DNA from 4 places in the Pontibacter kalidii genome. Region 4 is predicted to be linked to each of the others. Evidence: riboswitches for the same ligand, from Rfam matches in the RefSeq annotation. Region 4 holds a riboswitch; each other region holds the start of a gene.
The links. Region 4 has a riboswitch for S-adenosylmethionine ahead of metH (methionine synthase). Riboswitches for the same ligand answer to the same signal wherever they lie in the genome.
Positions count from the first base shown of each region.

Region 1: another riboswitch for S-adenosylmethionine. It lies ahead of OH144_RS09060 (Na+/H+ antiporter NhaC family protein); the one in region 4 lies ahead of metH (methionine synthase).
Region 2: another riboswitch for S-adenosylmethionine. It lies ahead of OH144_RS02325 (O-acetylhomoserine aminocarboxypropyltransferase/cysteine synthase family protein); the one in region 4 lies ahead of metH (methionine synthase).
Region 3: another riboswitch for S-adenosylmethionine. It lies ahead of OH144_RS02505 (phosphoadenylyl-sulfate reductase); the one in region 4 lies ahead of metH (methionine synthase).

Region 1 covers NZ_CP111079.1:2,109,662-2,113,871, forward strand. Annotated here, with positions in the region: gene OH144_RS09055 (DUF58 domain-containing protein) at 1-513, shown strand, start outside; gene OH144_RS09060 (Na+/H+ antiporter NhaC family protein) at 662-2,002, opposite strand; SAM riboswitch class I at 2,249-2,351, opposite strand; gene OH144_RS09065 (N-acetylmuramoyl-L-alanine amidase) at 2,524-3,444, shown strand; gene OH144_RS09070 (DUF819 family protein) at 3,868-4,210, opposite strand, start outside.
Region 2 covers NZ_CP111079.1:543,280-547,489, reverse strand. Annotated here, with positions in the region: gene OH144_RS02335 (homoserine dehydrogenase) at 1-270, opposite strand, end outside; gene metX (homoserine O-acetyltransferase MetX) at 251-1,318, opposite strand; gene OH144_RS02325 (O-acetylhomoserine aminocarboxypropyltransferase/cysteine synthase family protein) at 1,327-2,649, opposite strand; SAM riboswitch class I at 2,949-3,058, opposite strand; gene xseA (exodeoxyribonuclease VII large subunit) at 4,080-4,210, shown strand, end outside.
Region 3 covers NZ_CP111079.1:596,125-600,334, forward strand. Annotated here, with positions in the region: gene OH144_RS02495 (sulfate adenylyltransferase subunit 1) at 1-496, opposite strand, end outside; gene cysD (sulfate adenylyltransferase subunit CysD) at 496-1,404, opposite strand; gene OH144_RS02505 (phosphoadenylyl-sulfate reductase) at 1,517-2,236, opposite strand; SAM riboswitch class I at 2,554-2,659, opposite strand; gene OH144_RS02510 (hypothetical protein) at 2,761-3,480, opposite strand; gene xrtN (exosortase N) at 3,616-4,210, opposite strand, start outside.
Region 4 covers NZ_CP111079.1:4,131,009-4,135,218, forward strand. Annotated here, with positions in the region: gene metH (methionine synthase) at 1-2,137, opposite strand, end outside; SAM riboswitch class I at 2,210-2,318, opposite strand; gene rpmA (50S ribosomal protein L27) at 2,588-2,857, opposite strand; gene rplU (50S ribosomal protein L21) at 2,928-3,236, opposite strand; gene OH144_RS17300 (ribonucleoside-diphosphate reductase small subunit) at 3,884-4,210, shown strand, end outside.

The sequences.
Region 1 (4,210 bases), 2.0 Mb from region 4:
TCCATGAAAAAGCAGGACAAAGCAGGAGTCATCACCTTCTCAAACAAGATAAGCAACATCTTGCCCGCACAGCGCAAGTCGGATCAGCTGCGCCGTATCCTGGAGCTGCTCTACAACCAGAAAACGCTGTTCCAGGAAACCGACTTCGAGCGGCTTTACGCCACTGTGCGCCATACGATAAAACAACGCAGCCTGCTTCTGCTCTTCACCAACTTCGAGACGCTGAACGGCGCGCAGCGCCAGCTGCCCTACCTGCGGGCGCTGGCTAAGAATCACCTGCTGGTGGTGATCTTCTTCGAGAACACGGAGCTGCACAGCCTGCTGCACCAACCCGCCACCAGCACCGAGGAAGTATACACCAAAGCCATCGCCCAAAAGTTCAGCCACGACAAAAGGCAGATCGTGAAGGAGCTGCAACTGCATGGTATTCACGCCATCCTCACCCCGCCAAAAGACCTGACGGCGAACACGATTAACAAATACCTGGAGCTGAAGGCCCGCGGTTTGATATAAAAAAGGGAGACAAAGCTTGTCTCCCTTTTTTGGTTAGGTTAGTAAAGTTAGAATAGTGGCGTGTATAAAGGTGAGAGTAAAAATTTTTCGATAGCGTTAGTTTTCGTTATACTTTTTAAAATGGAGTACTGATACTTAGCTCCTGTACTTACACCGCCACAGCCTGCTCTGCCGCAGGCTGCTTTTGCAGGTACTTATCTACGAAAGGCGTATAGATGGCCAGCAGGCTGAACAGCAGCAACAAGTACAGGTACCAGGCCGAGGACCAGAGGTCCAGGAAGTTCAGCTGCCCGTTCGAAAAGCTGACCAGCATCAGGATCTGGGCACCATAAGGCAGCAGCCCCTGCACCACACAGGAGGCAATATCGAGCAGCGCGGCGGTTTTGCGTTTATCTATACTATACTCCTGGCTGATCTCCTTCACCACCTGCCCCGTCACGACGATAGAAACCGTGTTATTGGCAATGGCCGTGTTCGTGCCCCCTACCAGCGACAGGATGCCGACCTGTGCCGAGCGAAACCCGCTGGCGGCCTTGCTAACTTTTTTCAGCAGGAAGGCAATGCCGCCCGCCTCGCTGACCATCCGGGCCAGCCCGCCCGTGAGCATGGAGAGCAGGAAGATCTCGGTCATACCCGTGAAGCCCTCGTAGACGCTTTTGCCAAAAGCCAGCACCTCCAGTTGGCCCTGCCACAGCCCTACAGCTCCGGAAGCCAAAGTACCCAGAATGAGGACCACAAACACATTTATGCCTGATACAGCCAAGGCGATGACCAACAGGTAAGGCACGATCTGCCAGAAATTAGCCGCCTGCAGTTCCGGGAGCTGCGCCTCCACCGCTCCTGCCGTGTTCCAGCCTGTGAGGAGCAACAGCACCACCGTAACCAGGGCAGCAGGGCCAGCGATCAGGATGTTTACCCTAAACTTGTCGCGCATGCTGCAACCCTGTGTTTGCGTGGCGGCAATAGTGGTATCGGAAATAAAGGAGAGGTTATCGCCAAACATGGCGCCTCCCAACAGCGCGCCCAGCAGCAAGGGCATAGACGTTTGACTTTGCTCGGCGAGCCCCACCGCGATAGGCGCTAGAGCCACAATAGCCCCCACCGATGTTCCCGTGGCCGTTGACAGGAAGGCCGCCAGCAGAAATACGCCAAGGCCCAGGTACTGTACCGGCAGCACGCTCAGTCCCAGGTTTACGGTAGCATCCACACCGCCCACAGCCTTTGTTACCGTGGCAAAAGCCCCGGCAAGCAGGTAGATCAGGCACATGGTGATGATCTTGGAATCGCCGCAGCCCCTGATAAGCGCTGCTACCTTGGCCTCTGTGGAGCCCCGAAGTAGAAAGAAGGCGGAGATGATGCCCAATACCACCGCCACCGGTGCAGGCAGGGCATAAAAATCGTTTAAGAAAATGCCTGCGCCTAGAAAGGTGAGCACAAACACCAGGAAAGGCACCAGGGCCCAACCGCCAGTTTTTTGAATATGTTGCATGTAAACGATAGAGCGGGAAGCAGGCACGAAATGCTTAACGGCGACTTTGGCTTCTTACGCCCCTAAAATGGAAATCTTAATGTCTTTGTTAGTGTGGAAGCCCCTGCGGTTTGCGCCAAGGCAGTTGTAGAGGAGTATAGCCTTTAACAACAACAATAACAACAACAAGCAGGCTTAGGCGCTGCTAGTGCGGTAAAGACACGGGATATAAAAACGGGAAGCTGTTGTAGTAAGCGCATGAAGTTAAATTTATAGGTCCCAAATTGGGCAGGTGTTAGCACCTTTACGGCCGGGGCCGTGGTTGCTAGAGGTTCGCTGAGCCTGCTCTCTCCCCTCTTCTTTATAAATCTTGCATAAAGATACTGCAAAGGTAAAGCCAGCACGGCTAGAAAATCAAACCCGGAGGGGAAGTTCTCCTAAAGTTTATACTTCTAATCCTGATAGTTCAGTGTTAGAACTTGCATCTAAAGTTAATTTCCCACAAGTTTATACTTCAGAACACACTATCCCTGACAATTCACATGAAATTCACCTCTACGGCCCTTTTCGCGCTGCTCCTGGCCAGCGCCAGCCTCTACAGTTGCTCCCCCAACCCTTACGCCAGCACCAACCGTGCGCATAAGAAACAGCTGAAAGCCTATACGAAACAGCTGCGCACCGTGCCCGCCATCAACCCAAAGGAGTCGACGCTGCCACTTGGCGAGCACTGGGTAGGTACTACCAACTTCAGCATGCGAAAGGCTAACTATGTCGTGATCCACCACACGGCCCAGAACTCAACGGAGCATACGCTGAAGACCTTTACCATGCCAAAAACGCAGGTTAGCGCACATTACGTGATCGGCCGCGACGGCAAGGTATACCACATGCTCAACGACAACCTGCGCGCCTGGCACGGGGGCAATAGCCGCTGGGGAAATAACACCGATCTTAACTCCTCCTCCATCGGCATTGAGCTGGATAATAATGGAGCCGAGCCTTTTGCCGAAGCACAGATCAACAGCCTGCTGGAAGTTTTGGCGATGCTGAAGGAAAAGCACAACATACCTGCCGAGAACTTCATCGGCCACTCCGATATTGCCCCGGTGCGAAAAGTAGACCCGAACGAGACGTTCCCATGGAAGCGGCTGGCGGAGCACGGTTTCGGCCTGTGGTACGATGAGGGCGTAGTGGAGCAGTACCTGCAGCCGGCCGCCCCGATTACGGTGCTCGACAGCACCGGTACAGCGCCCGTGCTTGTACTGCAGCCCCTGGATTCCGTCTCTACCATTCCGCCGCACTTTAACCCCAAAGAGGCGCTCCGCATCATTGGTTACGACACCCGAGACATGCCCGCCGCCATCCGTGCCTTCAAGCTCCACTTTGTACAGGAGGAGGTGAACATGGAGCTGACGGAGAAAGACAAGATCATACTTTACAACCTGTACCAGAAGTACTTGTAGGCTGGCGCCGGCATCCAGCCGGTGATGCAGGGTGTGCGGCGAGTCTCCAGACTCGCTGTAGACAGTGCAGCGGGAATAGCCTGTTTTATACAGCATCGGCCCCGGCAGGAGAACCACTACTCTCCCACCGGGGCCGGTGCTCTTATACTTTATAGATCGATTTGCGATTAACCCACCCCTGAGAGCTGCGCTCGCTAGCTCAAAACTCGCGTTTTGGCTAGTCCAGAGGAGGGGAATTTTGCAAAAGAGCAGGTGATTTCCCCACCTTGGAGGGGTTAGGGGTGGGTTTACACCTGCACTGCATTAGATACTGCAACTTGGGTTATATACTTTATAGAGTCAAGCACCCAGGCTATACTTTAACCTTCTAACTCTCTAACTCCTAAACTTTCTAACTCCTAAACTTTCTAACTCCCAAACTCTCTACGCCAGCAGGTTCCAGATGTACTGCAGGATCAGCCCGGAGATGTAGGCGCCGTATGTACCCACTGCGTAGCCCAACACGGCCAGCAGCACGCCCACCGGGGCCAGATAGCGGTTAAAGGCCGCTGCCACGATAGGTGCCGAGGCCGCACCGCCAATATTTGCCTGGCTGCCCACCGCCACATAAAAGAACGGTGCCCGTATTAGACGCGCCACCACCAGCATAATGAGGATGTGAAAAGTAATCCAGAAGGCGCCCACCAGGAACAGTTTCGGGTTGTCCAGCACAGCGCCCAGGTCCATGCTCATGCCGATGGTGGCCACCAGGAAGTAAAGGAAAATG
Region 2 (4,210 bases), 1.4 Mb from region 4:
TTTACCCGCCTCCAGCGCCTGGCGCACTATCAGCAGCGCCTCCTCCGGGTCGCTGATCAGCTCGGCAAACAGATCTATACTTTCGTCCTGCAGCAGCTCCTGCGCGTCATAGGTAAAATGATGCTTGGGCAGGGTGCGCAGCTTCTCCTTGTCGCGCACGCAGATTTTGGCCACATCCAGGTGTGGGTTGTCCTGCAGCACGTCATGCAGCCCCTGGCCCACGCAGCCAAAGCCAAATATCCCGATTCGTTTACCGCTCTTGCTTTTCATAGTTGAATTCTTCTTCTTCTGTTACTTTTTCATTTTGATAAAATTGACGGATAGCCTCCGTCAGCTGGTCCACCTCCACCAGAAAGCCATCGTGGCCATAGTTGGAGCGGATAAGGTGAAAGGAGGAATCCGACACCTGGGCATGCAGGAAATACTGCTCCTCTACCGGAAACAGCAGGTCGGTATCCACACCCACAAACAGGCTCCGGGCCTTTACCTGTGCCAGTGCACGCTCCACACCCCCTCTGTCGCGGCCCACGTTGTGCGAGTCCATGGCCTTGGAGAGCAGCCAGTAAGTATAAGCATTGAACCGCTGTGCCAGCTTCTCGCCCTGGTATACCTGGTAGCTGGAAGCGCGAAAGTTGTCGGTAATGCTATGCCCCGGCTCCTGCTGCGCTTCGTTGTAGGTGTTGTAGTGGCGGTAAGACAGCATGGCGATAGCGCGGGCCGTTTTTAGCCCTTCCTGTCCTGCCTCCTTTGTGCTGGTGCCCCAGGTGGGGTCCTGGCGGATGGCCATGCGCTGGCTTTCGTTAAAGGCGATGCCCCAAGGGGAGTGCCGCGCATTACTGGCCACGTGCACCAGCCGCTCAAACACAGCAGGTTTCTGCAGCACCCACTCCAGCGCCTGCTGCCCGCCCAGCGAGCCACCCAGCAACGTATGCACCCGCTCCAACCCCAGCTCCTGCCGCAGCAGATCGAAGGCGCGCACAATGTCGCGGTTGGTGAGCTGCGGAAAAGTCTGGAAGTATGGCTGCAGCGTTTTTGGGTTTACCGAGAGTGGCCCTGTGGAGCCGTAGCAACCGCCCATGGTGTTGGCGCACACGACAAACCATTCGCGCGGGTCGTAGAGCTTGCCTTCCCCGAAGAGGTCGCACCACCAGTCGGTAAAATCGGCGCTGCCGGTAAGGGCATGGCACACCCATACCACATTGCTGCGCTGCTGGTTCAGCGCGCCGTAAGTAGTATAAGCCAGCTGGAAGCCCGGCAACGTAGCCCCGGACTCCAGCTGAAACTCTTGTTGGTGATGAAAAACGTGCTGTGTTGGCATTATTATACTTAGGCTATAGCGGGCGCTGCCTCCAATACTTTGGAGAAGGCCTGTTCGAAATCTGCTTTTATGTCGTCTATGTGCTCTATGCCGGCGGATATGCGTAGCAGGGTTGGATCTACGCCTGCGCTTAGTTGCTCGGCATCGCTCAACTGTTGGTGTGTGGTGGAGGCCGGGTGGATGATCAGCGTTTTGGCGTCGCCCACGTTAGCCAGGTGACTCACCAGTTCCAGGCTGTTGACAAATGTCTCCGCCTGCTGCTTGTCACCTTTCAGCTTAAAGGAAAGCACCCCGCCAAAGCCGCGCTTCAGGTATTTTTTAGCCAGTTCGTGGTAGGGGCTGCTCTGTAGGCCAGGGTAGTTCACGCTCTCTACCAACTCGTGCTGCTCCAGCCACTCGGCCAGCGCCTGCGCGTTCTGCACGGTTCTCTCCAGCCTTAGCGAAAGCGTTTCCAGCCCCTGCAGCAGCAGGAACGAGTTAAAAGGACTCAGTGCCGGACCGAAATCCCGAAGGCCTTCCACACGGGTACGAATGGCGAAGGCGATGTTTCCGAACGGGCCGTTTTCGCCAAACACCTCCCAGAAGTTCAGCCCATGGTAACCTTCCGATGGCTCGGAGAACTGCGGGAATTTGCCGTTGCCCCAGTTAAAGTTACCCCCGTCCACAATCACGCCGCCAATGCTGGTGCCGTGGCCGCCGATCCACTTCGTAGCAGACTCCACCACCACATTGGCGCCGTGCTCCAGCGGGCGAAACAGGTAACCACCGGCCCCGAAGGTGTTATCCACAATCAGCGGAATATCATACTTGCGAGCCAGGGCGGCAAGGGCCTCAAAGTCCGGAATGTTAAAGCGCGGATTGCCAATGGTCTCTGTATAAATTGCCTTTGTCTTTTCATCGATCAGCTTCTCGAAGCTCGACACGTCATCGTTTCCGGCAAACCTGGCCTCAATGCCCAGGCGCTTGAACGATACCTTGAACTGGTTATAGCTACCGCCATACAGGAAGCTGGACGTTACAAAGTTATCCCCGGCCTCCAGGATGTTGGTGAGCGCCAGGAACTGCGCCGCCTGCCCCGAGGCCACGGCCACAGCCGCCACTCCTCCCTCCAGAGCCGCAATGCGCTTCTCGAACACATCGGTGGTTGGGTTCTGAATGCGGGTATAAATGTTACCGAATTCCTTCAGGGCAAACAGATTAGCCCCGTGCTCCGCGTTTTTAAAGGCGTAAGAGGTGGTCTGGTAGATAGGCACTGCGCGTGACTGTGTGGTGGGATCTATTTCCTGGCCGGCGTGCAACTGTAGCGTTTCGAAGTGCAATGATTTAGACATGGCTATGTAGATTTTATATCGTTAAAAAGAAAAGGTATGATTTGAGTAAAGACAGGAATGCTGTAGAGGTATAAGTAGGCTGTAGCAGCAGATGCGGGATCTGCCACTAAGCCATGTATGAAAACAGGAACTTTATACCTTGGTTAACAGCAACAACAGTCGTGCATGGCGCACATGGGCATGCGCATGACGAAAGCCTTAGCAGGAGCTAAAATGCAGACTTGCGACAGTGCTTTGGCTGTCGGCGATACTAGTAATACGTGTTGCGTTGAATTGATTCCCTTGTTCATGACCGTATCAATTTATATTCGTCCGGCACCCTGCCGAACTCAGGAATTAGCACCTTAACACCGATCGTTAGGTTGCTAGCGTTTCACAGAGCCTGTCTCTCCACGCTTCTTTATAAACCAATATCCGCAAAGGGAGTATTGACTTGATGTTGCAAGTATACGGCGCGACTTTTTAAAATGCCAAATGTTTTTGATGTTTTTTTAAAATCAAGTTTAAGATCTTTGGATTTCTATGCCAGAACCATCGCGTTTCAGCCTGGTATACAAGCCTACAATTTCCTCTCTATCTGGCGCAAGTCTAAAGACTTGCGCCCTACCAATGTGTCGCGTCTATGCCTCGACTGGCTTGAAAAGCCATACTTTATACTTGGGCTATATTCTTATACTTCAGTTTATACTTGCTGCTATACTTTCACTGGCGAAAGCGTCCGCTTTTGCCTTTTCTTAGCCCCTGCTTCCCGTAACCTGAAACAGGATATCCTAACTAGCTACTGTTCATCCACGGCTTTACAACCTACTTGTTTTATAGTACACTTTGACTCCCTCAAGGCCGGGAGGCCTCGTCTTCCCGCATCGCGCTGTGTACATTTCCTTTGCTCCTAAAGTCGCAATGCCTTCGGCACCGGAAATCTACAAGGCGCTCAACGGAAAGACTGGGATCAGTTTCCGATAGCCACCGCTATCTGTCATCTCGAACGTAGTGAGAGATCTGTTTAGAATTGCAGATAGATCTCTCATTTCATTCGAGATGACAATTAAGTATAGTGGCAAGTATAACTCCCTCCCCTGTTTTTAGGGGAGGGCTGGGGTGGGGTGAACTCCCCTCCTGGGAGGGGCTAGGGGTGGATTCACTCTTGTAGGGACAGGTCGCGACCTGTTCGCTCTATGCCAGCAACTATGAAACTTATACTTGAGCCACAACAATTTCAGGCTCCCCTCCTTAGTTAAGGAGGGGCAGGGGTGGTTGGAACTGGTTTGTAGAAAATCCTGTCCATCCTACAATCCCACAAATCCTGATTCAGACAAGCAAAAACTTTTTCTCCGCCACCTTACTAATTATTTTAGCCAAAAAATCCTATCTTCGAGGCACAGGAGCCGGCGCTCTGCCGGTTGTGCAGGAGATTGTAACGTTGTTGAACCATGTCCCAGATCTTTTTTCGCCAGACGGTAGTGTATGAGGAGCAGGCCCCGCTCTCGCTGTATGAGCTGCACCAGCAGATACGCGAGGAACTGGAGGTGGCTTTCCCGGACAGCTATTGGGTGGTGGCGGA
Region 3 (4,210 bases), 1.4 Mb from region 4:
TGGCAAACTGCTTGTAGTCCTCCACAATCTGGTCGTATACCTGCTCATCATAGCCTACCAGGTCCATCTTGTTAATACAGATCACCAGGTGCGGGATACCCAGCAGCGAGGAGATGATGGAGTGGCGGCGTGTCTGCTCCTGCACGCCCTTACGGGCATCTACCAGGATGATGGACAGGTTGGAGTTAGAGGCACCTGTTACCATGTTGCGGGTATACTGGATATGGCCCGGCGCATCGGCGATGATGAACTTACGTCGCTCAGTGGAGAAGTACTTGTAGGCCACATCAATGGTGATGCCCTGCTCGCGCTCCGCCTTCAGGCCGTCCGTAAGTAAGGAAAGGTCTACCTGCCCGTCCTCATTTACGCGGCCGGAGCTCTCGATGGCTTCCAACTGGTCGGCGAAGATCTGCTTGGTGTCGTAGAGCAGGCGACCGATGAGTGTGCTCTTGCCGTCGTCTACGTTGCCGGCAGTAATAAATCGTAGTATGTCCATTAAAAGTATCCTCCTTTCTTACGGTCTTCCATCGCTGTCTCCGACAGTTTGTCGTCGATGCGGGTGGCGCCGCGCTCACTTATCTTTGACTCCAGAATCTCTGCAATTACCCCATCAATGTCGTGGGCTATACTTTCCACAGCGGCCGTACAGGTCATGTCGCCCACGGTGCGGAAACGCACCTGCTTGGTCACGACCACATCGTCGGGCTCCTGGAAAATAAAGTCAGACCAGGCCATCAGCTTGCCGTCGCGCACCAGGCACTCGCGCTCGTGGGTGTAGTAGATGTTTGGCAGGGCTATTCCCTCGCGTTTAATGTAGTTCCAAACGTCCAGCTCGGTCCAGTTAGAGATCGGGAACACGCGCACGTTCTCGCCTTTGGTGATGCGGCCGTTGTAGATGTTCCAGAGCTCGGGGCGCTGGCGCTTCGGATCCCACTGACCAAACTCGTCGCGCACCGAGAAGATGCGTTCCTTGGCGCGGGCCTTTTCCTCGTCGCGACGGGCACCGCCAATGCAGGCGTCAAAACCAAACTCCTCGATGGTCTCCAGCAAGGTATGGGTCTGCAGCGCGTTGCGGCTGGCATAGCGGCCCTTCGGCTCCGAAAGGTTCTTGCGTTTAATGGTTTCCTCCACGTTGCGCACGATCAGTTTCTCACCCAGGCGCTCGGCCAGCTCATCGCGGTAGCGGATCGCCTCCGGGAAATTGTGCCCGGTATCGATGTGCACCAGCGGGAACGGGAACTTGCCAGGGCGGAAAGCCTTCTCGGCCAGGCGTACCAAGGTGATGGAATCCTTGCCTCCGGAGAAAAGCAGGGCCGGCTTCTCGAATTGCCCCGCTACTTCGCGCATAATGTGGATCGCCTCTGCCTCCAGCTGATCGAGGTAATCCAGGTATCTTTTTGTCATATCTTTGTTCGTTGCTCGTTATTGGTTGTTAGTTATTAGTGGTTCGGTATCAGTAAACCCCAACTCTCTAACTCCTAAACTCCCCAACTCTCTAACTTGTAAACTTTCTAACTTATCTGGCGTGCAGCCCGCACTCTTTTTTTGAGTTATCCTCCCACCACCAGCGGCCGGCGCGGAAGTCCTCGCCCTCGGCAATGGCACGGGTGCACGGGGCGCAGCCAATGCTCACGAAGCCCTTGTCGTGCAACGGGTTGTATGGGATGTGCAGTGCTTTTACAGCTGCCCATACCTCGTCTAAAGTATAGTGCAGCAGCGGGTTATACTTGATGAGCTGGTGCGCCTCGTCCCACTCCAGTAGCTGCAGCTCCTGCCGCGCGCCCGATTGCTCGGAGCGGATGCCGGTAACCCATACCTGCACGCCCTGCAGGGCACGGTTCAGGGGCTCCACCTTGCGGATATAGCAGCACTGCTTGCGGTCATCGATGGAGTTGTAGAAGCTCATCGGGCCCTTTTCGTTCACCAGTTGCTCCACGGCCTCGTGCCTGGGGAAGTATACTTCTATCTTCTTTCTGTAACGCTGGTTTGTTTTGTGCAGCAGGGTATAGCTCTCGTTAAAGAGACGGCCGGTATCGAGGGTGAACACGCGGATCGGCAATTCCTGCTCAAAAATGTGGTGCGTAATGAGCTGGTCTTCAATACCCAGGCTGGAAGAGAAGGCGATGTTGCCGCTGAACTCCTCCGCCAGGTAGCGCAGGCCCTCAGCTGCCGGCAAACCGGCCATGGCAGCGCGCAAGGAGTCTAGCCGGGCCAGAAGTTCCTGTGATAAATCCATATAGCTAAAAGTTTGAATCTGTGATAAACTGGACTGCTAAATACAGTTTTCGATTAAATACTGCCGTTGCTCCACCTGTTACAGGTACAGCGGCAAAGGATGCTCTGCACTTGCTGCTGCTCCGCAGCAAAGCCTGATTCAAATCAGGGAAGGAGCAAGGTGAGGAGGTGCTTCGATCAGCACATACAACAACAGCAGCAACAGTACCCTTGCATGGTGCGGGCAGTATTGGGAATAATGGTAGCCTGAGCAGTGGTGAGGCCACGGCGGGCTATACTTGGTGCTGGTGTGTTCGTGTAGGTTTGCATTGCGTTGTCTATTTATATGCCCCGGACCAGCCGGGATAGGATTTGGCACCTTCCCCGACTTGGGAGGTTGCCAGAGGGTCAGGGAGCCTATTCTCTCGCCTCTTCTCTATAAATCTTTTACAGACGTTACCGTCCTTTTTACTAATGATGCAAAATTACATATTTTTCTGAACTGTGTAAATTTTGTGCGTAATTTATTCTGAAACAGGCGATAAATCAGCCTGCCAGCCTGGTTACGTACTTTACCAGCGAGCGCTTGGCAATGGGCAGCAGCGACTGCTCCAGCGGTACCGGAAAGGTAGACACGGCGGCAAAGGTGGCCGGGTTTGGCAGTTCCTTCCGCTCCTTTATCAGCTGCGCCTTCAGGTGCTCATGCGTCAGGGCCAGGCCGCGGCGCACGGTTTGCAGGTGCTGTGTGTTAATGCCCCTGTACTTCTCGTAGGTATTCTCAAAAACGGTGATGTGGTAGCTGTACACCCGGGTTTCCTTGCCGGGTAAACTCTCCAGGAAAAGGTAGCCCTCGTTGTGGTAAATAGGCGTGATGCCCACCGGGGTGATCTCGAGGTGGCGCTCCACGAAATCATACAGCTCTTTGCCCTCCTCCAGCGCCTGGCTGAAAAGCGGCGTGGCATATTGGATGATCTCCTCTATTTGCTCCATTGTTTCATCGTCCTGCACGATCTTCTCATACACCAGCTCCAGCTTCTCGAAGTCGGCGCGGCTGATGCGCTGCGGGAAAGACTCGTACACCAGTTGCTTGTGCTCCTTTACCTGCTTGAGATTGCGGTAATGCATGATCAGATCGGAGAAAATCGGGTAGAGGCGTTGTTTGCCAAACTCGGTTTTGGCGGCCTGCAGGTAGGCCAGCAGCAGGTATTTCTTGTACTCAAAATCCAGCAGCCCCTCGGTAAGCCAGTTGACAGGTAGGGTGTTCATAGGCCTTCAACTTTAATGGTTAATTGCTGTGCTATTAAACGAGAAAGGGGTGGGGGAGGGTTAGGGGGTAAAAAGACAGAAAGTACGGGAGGGGGCGTTGTTTTTATGGACATGCTCGATCTTTACCCGAACCCTTCATTCTTTTACACCAGCTACCGCTATGTGTAGGCTATTTGGGGAGGCTGCCTCCGGCGAGGTCCGGATCTGGTGCATGACCGAGCGGATAGCCCGGTGTAGCTCCTGCTTTTGTGCAACCGTCACGTTTACCATTTTATACTTTTCTTCTCCTTTTAGCATCCTGGTGCGCCAGTCCCATTGGTTGATGGTGCGGTGCTGGCCATTGTCCATCCACCAGGCCGTAAACAGCGTGTCTTTACCCTTTTGCAGCTCGCCCACATACACCGTGTTGCTGCCAACCTGCCGTTGCTGTACCTGCCGGAATGTATAGCCGCTCCCTTCCCAGCAAATGAGCGGGTGGTGCTCGGTCGAGTAAAAGGCCTGCACAGGTTTCAAGTACACCAGCACCTCCTGGTTACTATACTTGGTCACGCCATTATCCAAGCTTTCCATTTCAAAATCTGTTAGCTGGGGCACGGCTTGTTCGGTTGCCATCCATGGTTTTTTGCTTTGGATTTGCAGACCTGTACTTGCTAGCAGCAGGAGCAGGAGGTAGTTCAGCAGTAAGGAGCCCCGCAAACTCATCTGCGAGCTTTTGGGTTTGCAGCTTACT
Region 4 (4,210 bases):
GCAGAAACATCTTACCGGCACCAAACAGGTCCCCCACCACCGACATACCGGCCATCAGCGGCCCTTCGATCACATCCAGCGTTTTTACAGCTTTTTGGCGCGCCTCCTCCGTGTCATCTTCAATGTAATCAACAATACCGCGTACCAGGGCGTGTTTCAGGCGCTCTTCTACCGGAGTTTCGCGCCAGGAAGTATCAGCAGCGGAGGCTGTTTTGCCCTTGCCTTTTATCGTTTCGGCATAGGTCACGAGCTTTTCGGTTGCCTCCGGGTGCCGGTTAAAGATCACATCTTCTATCAGGTCGCGCAGCTCCGTCGGAATTTCGCTGTACACGCCCAGCATGCCGGCGTTCACAATGCCCATGTCCATACCAGCCTGCACGGCATAGTATAAAAACACGGTGTGCATCGCCTCACGTACCAGGTCATTGCCTCTAAAGGAGAAAGACAGGTTGCTCACGCCGCCGCTTACCAGCGCATGTGGGAGGTTGGCCTTGATCCATTTTACTACTTCAATGTAATCGACTGCATAGTTGTTATGCTCTTCGATGCCCGTGGCAATGGCCAGGATGTTCGGGTCGAAAATGATGTCCTGCGGCGGAAAGCCTACTTCGTCTACCAGAATGCGGTAAGAGCGCTCGCAGATTTCTTTCCGGCGCTCCAGCGTATCGGCCTGGCCTTGTTCGTCGAAGGCCATCACCACCACGGCGGCACCGTACTGACGCACCTTGCGGGCCAGTTTCTTAAAGGCTTCTTCACCTTCTTTCAGCGAGATGGAGTTAACGATGGATTTGCCCTGCACACACTTCAGCCCGGCCTCAATCACGCTCCACTTCGAGGAGTCGATCATGATCGGCAGCTTGGCGATGTCGGGTTCGGAGGCGATCAGGTTGAGGAAATTGGTCATGGCCTGCTCCGAGTCGAGCATGCCCTCGTCCATATTTACGTCAATGATCTGCGCACCGCCCTCTACCTGCTGCCGGGCTACGGCCAAAGCTTCTTCAAACTGCCCGTTTACGATCAGGCGGGCAAACATCTTGGAGCCGGTCACGTTGGTGCGCTCGCCGACATTCACAAAAAGGCTTTCAGGAGTGATGGTAAGGGGCTCGAGGCCGCTGTAGCGAGGGAGAGGAGCGACCGGCGTGGGAACGTGCGGTTTATACTTCTGCACTAAGTCTGCAATGACCTTGGTGTGCACGGGCGTCGTGCCGCAACAACCACCAAGTATGTTCACCAGCCCCTCTTTCAGGTATTCCTCTACAATGGCCCCCATTTGCTCGGCTGTTTCGTCGTAGCCGCCAAAGGCGTTCGGCAAACCGGCGTTCGGGTAAGCACTGATGTAACAGTCTGAAATGCGGGAGAGCTCCTGGATGTGGGTCTTCAGCTGACGGGCTCCCAGGGCACAGTTAAAGCCTACGCTCAGGATGGGCGCGTGCGAGATCGAGTGCCAGAAAGCCTCTACGGTTTGCCCGGACAATGTACGACCACTGGCGTCGGTAATGGTGCCGGATATCATGATCGGCAGTTCTTTGCCGCCATCGTTTACGAACTGCTGGATGGCAAAAAGAGCCGCCTTACAGTTCAACGTATCAAACACGGTTTCTACCAGCAGCAGATCAGAGCCACCATCCACCAAACCACGCACCTGCTCATAGTATGCTTCTACTAACTGATCGAAGGTAATGGCGCGGTAGCCAGGGTTGTTCACATCCGGCGAGAGTGAAGCAGTGCGGTTGGTTGGCCCAATGGCGCCCGCCACGAAACGTTTATGCGCAGGATCTTTCGCCTCCACCTCATCTGCTGCCTCACGTGCAACCTTTGCCGACGCATAGTTGAGCTCGTACACCAGGTGCTCCAGGTGGTAATCGGCCATGGCAATGCTGGTAGAGCTGAAGGTGTTGGTCTCGATGATGTCGGCACCGGCCTGCAGGTATTCGGTATGGATGGCTCGGATGATGTCCGGCCGCGTGATGGAAAGCAGGTCGTTGTTGCCCTTCAGATCGGAGGGATGGGCTTTAAAGCGTTCGCCGCGGAAGTCGGCTTCCGTGAGCTGGTAACGCTGGATCATGGTGCCCATCGCGCCGTCAAGCACAAGCACGCGTTCCCGCAGCAAAGTATAAATCGGATGTGTTTTGGTCATGGCCGGTGTCTTTCTTCTCGTTCGTCATTTACACAACTTATCAAGAAGGACACCTGAAGAGAGACAGGATCAATCTTATCTTCCCTGGCTACTGATGCACCAGGAGGGAGTTAGCACCAAGCTTTATACATGGTTGCTAAGACGTCATCGGGCCCTATCCCTCAGTCTTTCTTGATAAGAATAACAAAGTAAAGGTATATCCGTGGAAAAAGGAAATTAGTTGCCCTTAAATTGTAGCGAAGGGCCCGAAGCAAGCAGGAGAGGGTATAAAAACAGAAAAGGACACTTTCGTGTCCTTTTCCTTCAGGATCTTTTTCGTTTAATCGCAAATCCAATCCCTGCTTATATGTACGCCCGCCATGGTGGTTGGTTACGTATTCCTGAAATACTTCCTAAAAAAAGAGGGACACCTGCCGGGCATCCCTCTTTTTGCTATCAGCTTAGCTTAAATTAAGCTTCTGCTTCTACCTTAGGTACTACAGAAACGTAAGAACGGTTTTTCACGCTCTTTCTGAACTCTACCACGCCGTCAACCAAGGCGAACAAAGTATGGTCTCTGCCAATACCCACGTTTTTGCCTGGGTGGTGCGAAGTACCTCTTTGTCTTACGATGATGTTACCTGCGATAATGTCCTGGCCTCCGTAAATCTTAACACCCAGTCGTTTAGAATGCGATTCGCGGCCGTTATTAGAACTACCAGCTCCTTTTTTGTGTGCCATTTTCTTTTACTATTTAGTTGGGTTAGCCAAGCCAGCCCAAAAGGTTCTACGATTAATTTCCTCTTACTGCTTAACCAATGCTTTCGATAAGAACTTTGGTATAGTTCTGACGATGACCTCTCGACTTCTTATACCCTTTTCTTCTCTTCTTCTTAAAGATAAGCACTTTGTCAGCTCTTACCTCACCCAGGATCTTACCAGTTACTTTGATACCATCCACGAAAGGAGCGCCAACAGTAATAGTACCGTTGTCATCAGTTAGAAGAACATTGGCGAACTCAACGGCGTCACCTTCATTGCCGGAAAGCTTGTTAGCGTAGATGAACTTACCGCTCTCTACTTTGGTCTGTTGACCTGCGATTTCTACAATTGCGTACATCAGCTTCAATGTATGTTTAAAAAGATTTAGTCCGCAAAAGTACGGCTTCGTTTCGATATTTGCAACGGCTTGTATAACAAATTGTTCGCCGCCTATACTTTACCTATACACATATGTGGAAAAGTATGTGCATATCCACATAGGCGTTTTTAATTTTTGTCGATAAATCGCATAAGCGGTTTTGCAACAGCAAGTTAACAAATCACTTTCCTCTGCCGTTTTTCCACAAAGGCCAGCACCTACACTTTAGCTCCATTGGCTATACTTCATTTAGATGTATAAACTGGCGCACTTGATGCACATTTCCTACACCTTGTCTACACAGCTGCAGCCTCCAAAAAGCACCCACATTGAATTAAGCCACTAGCAAACAGACTTATTACAATATTTAGCACATTATATATATGTAAATCAAGATGTGGATAACCATGTTAGTTGCAGCTAAAATCGGCCCAGATTCAACTGTAGGGGCATGTGCATAAATTGAACAACTTTCGCCCCGGAAATCGAGTTCATTTCTATATATTTGAAGTCAGGATATTGGTGGATGGCATTCAGACATCTACCCGAACCAAAACTTAAACGGGGTGTTTTCTAAGCTAATCAGCTTACCCCTTCAACCAATAAAACGCTTATTTTAAAAGATTATGGAGCCAATACTGCAAGAAAACCCAAACCGCTTTGTACTGTTCCCGATACAGCATGATGAGGTATGGCAGATGTATAAAAAGGCAGAAGCCAGTTTCTGGACAGCCGAGGAAATTGATCTGGGCCAGGACCTGAAGGACTGGGAGAACCTGAACGATGGCGAGCGCCACTTCATCAGCCATGTGCTGGCCTTCTTCGCTGCTTCAGACGGCATCGTGAACGAGAACTTGGCTGTGAACTTCATGAACGAGGTGCAGATCCCGGAGGCGCGCTGCTTCTATGGCTTTCAGATCATGATGGAGAACATTCACGCCGAAACTTATTCG